Regions from separate parts of the Pseudomonas sp. Tun-23181 genome, predicted to be linked through region 1. Evidence: predicted binding sites of a transcription regulator. Region 1 holds the regulator's gene; the other holds the start of a gene.
The links. Region 1 encodes FliA, which starts transcription of late flagellar genes. Its sites were predicted from a motif close to CTAAAGTTTNNNNNNNNNNNGCCGNTAA; they were not measured.

Region 1 (3,407 bases):
CGTCGAGGGAGTCGAGCAGTTGTTCGAATTCGCTATCGGTGATGTCCGCCTCGGCAGCCGGCGCTTCGGCGACCGCTGCCGGCGCCTGCTCAGGGGCCGGCGCCTCGGCCTCGGCTGCGGCAGGCTCTGCCAGGCGCGACAGGGCCGCCAGCAGCTCGGGCGTGGCCGGGGTGACGTCGCTGCGCTCACGCACCTGGCCGAACATGCCATTGACCGTGTCCAGCGCCTCGAGGACCACGTCCATCAGCTCTGCGTCGACCCGGCGCTCCCCTTTGCGCAAGACGTCGAACACGTTCTCGGCGATATGGCAGCACTCCACCAGCTCGTTGAGCTGGAGGAAGCCGGCGCCCCCTTTAACAGTGTGAAAACCGCGAAAGATCGCATTGAGCAGGTCCGCGTCGTCGGGCCGGCTTTCCAGCTCGACCAGTTGCTCGGACAGTTGCTCGAGAATTTCGCCGGCTTCTACCAGGAAATCCTGGAGGATTTCTTCATCGGCGCCGAAGCTCATTGAACGTGCTCCCTAAAAACCCAGGCTGGACAGCAGATCGTCGACATCGTCCTGACCGGACACGACGTCTTCACGCTTATCGGCATGAATCTGCGGACCTTCACCCCGGGCCGGATGTTTTTCTTGATCTTTTTCAGCGCGCAGCTGCTGGTGGTCATGTTCGATACCGGCAAAACGGTCGACCTGGCTTGCCATCAGCACGAGCTTGAGCAGATTGCTTTCGACTTCGGTGACCAACGCGGTCACGCGCTTGATCACCTGGCCGGTCAGGTCTTGATAGTCCTGGGCCAGGAGAATGTCGTTGAGATGGCCTGCGACCTTGCGGTTGCCCTCGACGCTGTGCGTCAGGAAACTGTCGACGCGCTTGACCAGCTCGCGAAACTCCGGCGCGGCGACCTCGCGGCGCATGAAGCGCTGCCAGTCGGCACTCAGGTTCTGGGCTTCGGCGGCCAGGTCGTTGAGCACCGGGGTGCCCGCTTCCACCAGGTCCATGGTGCGGTTGGCGGCGCCCTCGGTGAGCTTGACCACATAGGCCAGGCGCTCGGTGGCGTCGGTGATCTGCGACATTTCCTCGGCCTGCGGCATGCGCGGGTCGATCTGGAAACTGACGATCGCGCTGTGCAACTCGCGGGTGAGCTTGCCGACTTCCTGGTACAGGCCGCGGTCGCGGGTCTGGTTCAGTTGGTGGATCAACTGCACCGCCTCGCCGAACCGGCCGTGCTCGAGGCTCTCGACCAGTTCCTGGGCATGTTTCTTCAGGGTCGATTCGAACTCACCCAGCGACGTGTTTTTCTGCTCCATGGCGCCCCCTGACGTGACTCAACCGTTGACGCGTTCGAAGATCTTCTCGATCTTCTCCTTGAGCACCTGGGCGGTAAAAGGCTTGACCACATAGCCGTTGACCCCGGCCTGGGCCGCTTCGATGATCTGGTCGCGCTTGGCCTCGGCAGTCACCATCAGCACCGGCATGTGTTTGAGGCGGTCATGGGCGCGGACCTTGCGCAGCAGGTCGATGCCGGACATGCCGGGCATGTTCCAGTCGGTCACCAGGAAATCGTAATGGCCGTTTTCCAGCATCGGCAGCGCCGTGGTGCCGTCGTCGGCCTCGTCGGTGTTGGTGAAGCCCAGGTCACGCAACAGGTTCTTGATGATCCGCCGCATCGTCGAAAAGTCGTCAACGATGAGGATTTTCATGTCTTTGTTCAATTAGACCTCCAAGCAGTCCTAGACGCGCTCGGCCCCGAGCACGCATTCAATCAATTGGGCATCATTTACAACGACTGCGGCGAACCTGGCTTCAGCGTGCCCGCCATTCCCCCAGGCGGCTGCGCAGGCGCGCCGCGCACTGGCTGTGCAACTGGCTGACACGCGACTCGCTGACCCCCAGTACCTCACCGATCTCCTTGAGGTTCAGCTCTTCGTCGTAGTACAGCGCCAGCACCAGGCGCTCACGCTCCGGCAGGTTGGCGATCGCATCGGCCAGCGCGGCCTGGAAGCGCTCGTCCTCCAGGTCGCGCGAGGGCTCCAGCTGGCCACTGGCGCCATCCTCGTGGAGCCCTTCGTGCTCGCCGTCCTGCAACAGGTCGTCGAAGCTGAACAGGCGGCTGCCCAAGGTATCGTTCAGGATCCCGTAGTAATCATCGAGACTCAATTGGAGTTCGGCAGCAACTTCATGATCTTTAGCGTCACGGCCGGTACGCGCCTCGACGGCACGTATCGCGTCACTGACCATACGGGTGTTGCGGTGCACCGAGCGCGGCGCCCAGTCGCCCTTGCGGACCTCGTCGAGCATGGCGCCACGGATGCGGATACCAGCGTAGGTCTCGAAGCTGGCGCCCTTGCTGGCATCGTACTTGTTGGCCACTTCCAGCAGGCCGATCATGCCGGACTGGATCAGATCCTCGACCTGCACGCTGGCCGGCAGGCGCGCCAGCAGGTGATAGGCGATGCGCTTGACCAGCGGGGCGTAGCGTTCGACCAGTTCGTACTGGGCATCGCGCGACGCCTTGCTGTACATCTTGAAACCGCTCGCGTTCATAGCACCGGCCCTGCGCTGGTGGGCTGCACCAGGCGCTCGACGAAAAACTCCAGGTGCCCGCGCGGGTTGGCCGGCAACGGCCAGCTGTCGACCTTCTGTGCGATGGCCTTGAACGCCAGCGCACACTTGGACCGCGGGAAAGCCTCGTAGACCGCCCGCTGCTTCTGCACCGCCTTGCGCACGCATTCGTCGTAGGGCACGGCGCCGACATACTGCAGCGCGACATCGAGGAAACGATCGGTGACCTTGGTCAACTTGGCGAACAGGTTGCGGCCCTCCTGCGGGCTCTGCGCCATGTTGGCCAGCACGCGAAAACGGTTCATGCCGTAGTCGCGGTTGAGCAGCTTGATCAGGGCGTAGGCGTCGGTGATTGAGGTCGGCTCGTCGCACACCACCAGCAGCACTTCCTGGGCCGCGCGGACGAAGCTGACCACCGAGTCGCCGATGCCGGCGGCGGTGTCGATCACCAGCACGTCGAGGTTGTCGCCGATCTCGCTGAACGCCTGGATCAGGCCGGCATGCTGGGCAGGCGCCAGGTGCACCATGCTCTGGGTGCCAGAGGCGGCCGGGACGATGCGCACGCCACCGGGCCCCTGCAACAGCACGTCGCGCAGTTCGCAGCGGCCTTCGATGACATCGGCCAGGGTGTGCTTGGGCGTGAGGCCCAGCAGGACGTCGACGTTCGCCAGGCCTAGGTCGGCGTCCAGCAGCATGACCCGCCGGCCCAGTTCGGCCAGTGCCAGGGACAGGTTCACTGAAACGTTAGTCTTGCCGACGCCACCTTTGCCACCGGTTACGGCGATCACCTGTACGGGATGCATGCTACCCATGTTCGTTCTTTACCTTGTCTCGCTTGGACCC
Region 2 (3,407 bases), 2.8 Mb from region 1:
GTGGCCAATGTCAGTCAGTTAAGCGGCGCTTTGTCATTTTTGGGGCTACCTTGCAGCCCATCGCCGGCAAGCCGGCTCCCACAGGGACCGCGGCGACCACACATGATGCGGTTTGCACGGACAGTGTGGGAGCCGGCTTGCCGGCGATGGGGCGCGAAGCGGCCCCAAATGACAACTGAAAGTCTTAACTGACTGGCATTGGCCTTCGTGGCCGGTTTTTTTTCGCTTGGGGTTTCGAGAAAAAGCTGTTCGTGCCCGACTCTCGCTTGCCGCTCAGTCGTTGAAGTCCCGCCAGCCGCCCATTTCCTTCCAGCGATTGACGATGCCGCAGAACAGCTCGGCAGTCTTCTCCGTGTCGTAGCGTGCCGAGTGGGCCTCGCGGCCGTCGAAGTCGATGTCGGCGCTCTGGCAGGCTCGCGCCAGGACGGTCTGGCCGTAGGCAAGGCCCGCCAGGGTGGCGGTGTCGAAGCTCGAGAAGGGGTGGAACGGGTTGCGCTTGAGGTCGTTGCGCGTCACCGCGGCATTGAGGAAGCCCAGGTCGAAGCTGCTGTTGTGGCCGACCAGGATCGCCCGCTTGCAGCCATTGGCCTTCAATGCCTTGCGCACCCCGCGGAAGATGTCGGTGAGCGCGGTTTCCTCGCTCACCGCCATGCGCAGCGGGTGATCCAGCTTGATACCGGTGAACTCCAGGGCCGCCGGCTCGATGTTGGCGCCTTCGAACGGCTCGACGCGGTAGAAGTAGGTGTGCTCCGGGAACAGGAAACCCTTCTCGTCCATGCCGATGGTGACCGCGGCGATCTCCAGCAACGCATCGGTGGCGCAGTTGAAGCCACCGGTCTCGACGTCGACCACCACCGGCAGGTAGCCGCGAAAACGCTCGGCCATCGGATGGCGCGAACCACCGCCTTGACCTTCCTGGTCATCATCAAAGAGAACTTCGCTCACGCCTTGCCCTCCAGCAGGCGCCAGCGCAGTTTTTCACCGGCGCGCAGCGGGACCACGGTGTTGTCGCCGAACGGCAGGCTGTCCGGGGCGGCCCACTCTTCGCGGACCAGGGTAATGGTGTCGGTGTTGGCCGGCAGGCCATAGAAGGCCGGGCCGTGCAGGCTGGCGAAGCCTTCCAGCTTGTCCAGTGCGTTGCGTTGCTCGAATGCCTCGGCATACAGCTCGATGGCCGCATAGGCGGTGTAGCAGCCGGCGCAGCCACAGGCGGCTTCCTTGGCATGGCGGGCATGCGGCGCCGAGTCGGTGCCGAGGAAGAACTTGGGGTTGCCGCTGGTGGCCGCGTCCAGCAGCGCCACCTGGTGGGTGTTGCGCTTGAGGATCGGCAGGCAATAGAAGTGCGGGCGGATACCGCCCACCAGCATGTGGTTACGGTTGTACAGCAGGTGCTGGGGGGTGATGGTCGCGCCGACGTTGGCGGGCGCCTCGGTGACGAATTGCGCGGCATCGGCAGTGGTGATGTGCTCGAACACCACCTTCAGCGTGGGGAAGCGCTCGACCACACGCCGCATATGCTCGTCGATGAAGCGCTTCTCGCGATCGAACACGTCGATTTCCGCGCGCGTCACCTCACCGTGCACCAGCAGCGGCATACCGGCCTCGGCCAGGGCCTCGAGGGCTGGGAAGATATTGTCGATGCTGGTCACGCCCGAATCGGAGTTGGTCGTGGCGCCGGCCGGGTACAGCTTGGCGGCGTACACGAAACCGCTGGCCTTGGCCGCGCGGATATCCTCGGGGCTGGTGCGGTCGGTGAGGTACAGCACCATCAGCGGCTCGAAGCGGCTGCCGGCAGGCCGCGCGGCGAGGATACGCTCACGGTAGGCACCGGCTTCGGCGGCATCGCGCACCGGCGGAACGAGATTGGGCATGACGATGGCGCGGGCGAAGGTGCGCGCCACATCGCCGACGGTATGGGGGAGGACGGCACCATCGCGCAGATGGATGTGCCAGTCGTCGGGGCGCAGGAGGGTCAGGCGATCGGACATTGGGGATTCCAGGCGGTTCGAACTCAAGGACGAATGCTACCGGAAAACCCCGGGGCGAGCACGGCTATCAAGTTTTCCGGGCGGCGTCCGATAGCCTGCTGGTAAGCCGCCAGAATCTGTGGAGCCGCCTGTGCACCAGCGTTACCTAGCCCTGTTCACCCTGCTTGCCAGCCTGCCGGCTGGGGCACTGACCTTCCAGACGCGCGTGGAGAACATCGCCTGGACAGTCGAGGGCGATCAGTTCGAATGCCGGCTGGTCCAGCCGATCGACGGTTTCGGCAGTGGCGAGTTCGTGCGGCGAGCCGGTGAACAGGCGGTTTTCCAACTGCGCTCGCACAGCAACGTCCTGGGCGCAGGCTCGGCGACCTTGCTGGCCGCCGCGGCGCCCTGGCAGCCCGGGCGGGGCGACATCAACCTCGGCGCGGTACGACTGGGGCGCAGCGGGGTGCTCTTGAGCTCCTCCCAGGGCCAGGCCAGCCGTTTGATCAATGGCCTGCTCGATGGGCGCAGCACGGTGGTGCGCAACTACACCGGCGAAGGTGGCAGGCCCATGGAAGTGCGCGTGCTGCCGGTGAGTTTCGCCAAGGCCTACAGCGACTACCAGCTGTGCGTGGGCAAGCTGTTGCCGATGAACTTCGACCAGATCCGCCAGACCCAGGTAGGCTTCCCCAGCGCGGGCATCGACCTGGACAGCGCGGCCCGCGCCCGCTTGGACGTGATCCTCGACTACCTCAAGGCCGACCCGTCGGTGAACCACATCGAGCTCGACGGTCACTCCGACAACAGCGGCAATCGCCTGACCAACCGTGACACCTCGCGGCGCAGGGCCCTGGCGGTCGCCGACTACCTCAAGGCCCACGGCGTGCCCGAAGAGCAGATCAGCGTGCGCTTCCATGGCGAGCGCTACCCGCTGGTGAAGAACAACAGCGCCGCCAACCGTGCGCGCAACCGCCGGGTCAACATCACCCTCGATCGTGTCACGCCGGTCGAGCAGCCCCAGCAAAAGCCTGCTGCGCAGCCACCTGCGGCGCCGGCAGCCAACGCACCGGCCCCTGCTACCGCCGTACCACCGGCCGGCAAGGCGTCCTGAGTGCGACCGGTGGTCGCGCTCTCGACAGTTCTTGTCGCTTTGTCGTCACAAGCTGTCGCCCCACTGTAAATTTTTCGGCAGGGCCGGTAGAATCGACGGCTTTCCGTACAACCCCGTGGAGTGATGGCATGGCGGACGTAAAAAAGGTCGTACTGGCGTATTCCGGCGGCCTTGATACTTCGGTGATTCTCAAGTGGCTGCAGGATACCTACAACTGCGAAGTGGTGACCTTCACCGCTGACCTGGGGCAGGGCGAGGAGGTCGAGCCGGCCCGCGCCAAGGCACAGGCCCTGGGCGTGAAAGAAATCTACATCGACGACCTGCGCGAA

Region 2: ACDI39_RS11140 (flagellar protein MotY) is a predicted target of FliA. The motif match lies at 2,055-2,082, and genes of this name have one in related genera.

The regions. Positions count from the first base shown of each region.
Region 1 is NZ_CM171630.1:5,418,034-5,421,440, reverse strand. Features, by position in the region: gene ACDI39_RS25675 (chemotaxis protein CheA) at 1-508, opposite strand, end outside; gene ACDI39_RS25670 (protein phosphatase CheZ) at 521-1,309, opposite strand; gene ACDI39_RS25665 (chemotaxis response regulator CheY) at 1,328-1,702, opposite strand; gene fliA (RNA polymerase sigma factor FliA) at 1,806-2,546, opposite strand; gene fleN (flagellar synthesis regulator FleN) at 2,543-3,376, opposite strand.
Region 2 is NZ_CM171630.1:2,316,608-2,320,014, reverse strand. Features, by position in the region: gene rnt (ribonuclease T) at 274-945, opposite strand; gene pyrC (dihydroorotase) at 942-1,988, opposite strand; gene ACDI39_RS11140 (flagellar protein MotY) at 2,119-3,078, shown strand; gene ACDI39_RS11135 (argininosuccinate synthase) at 3,207-3,407, shown strand, end outside.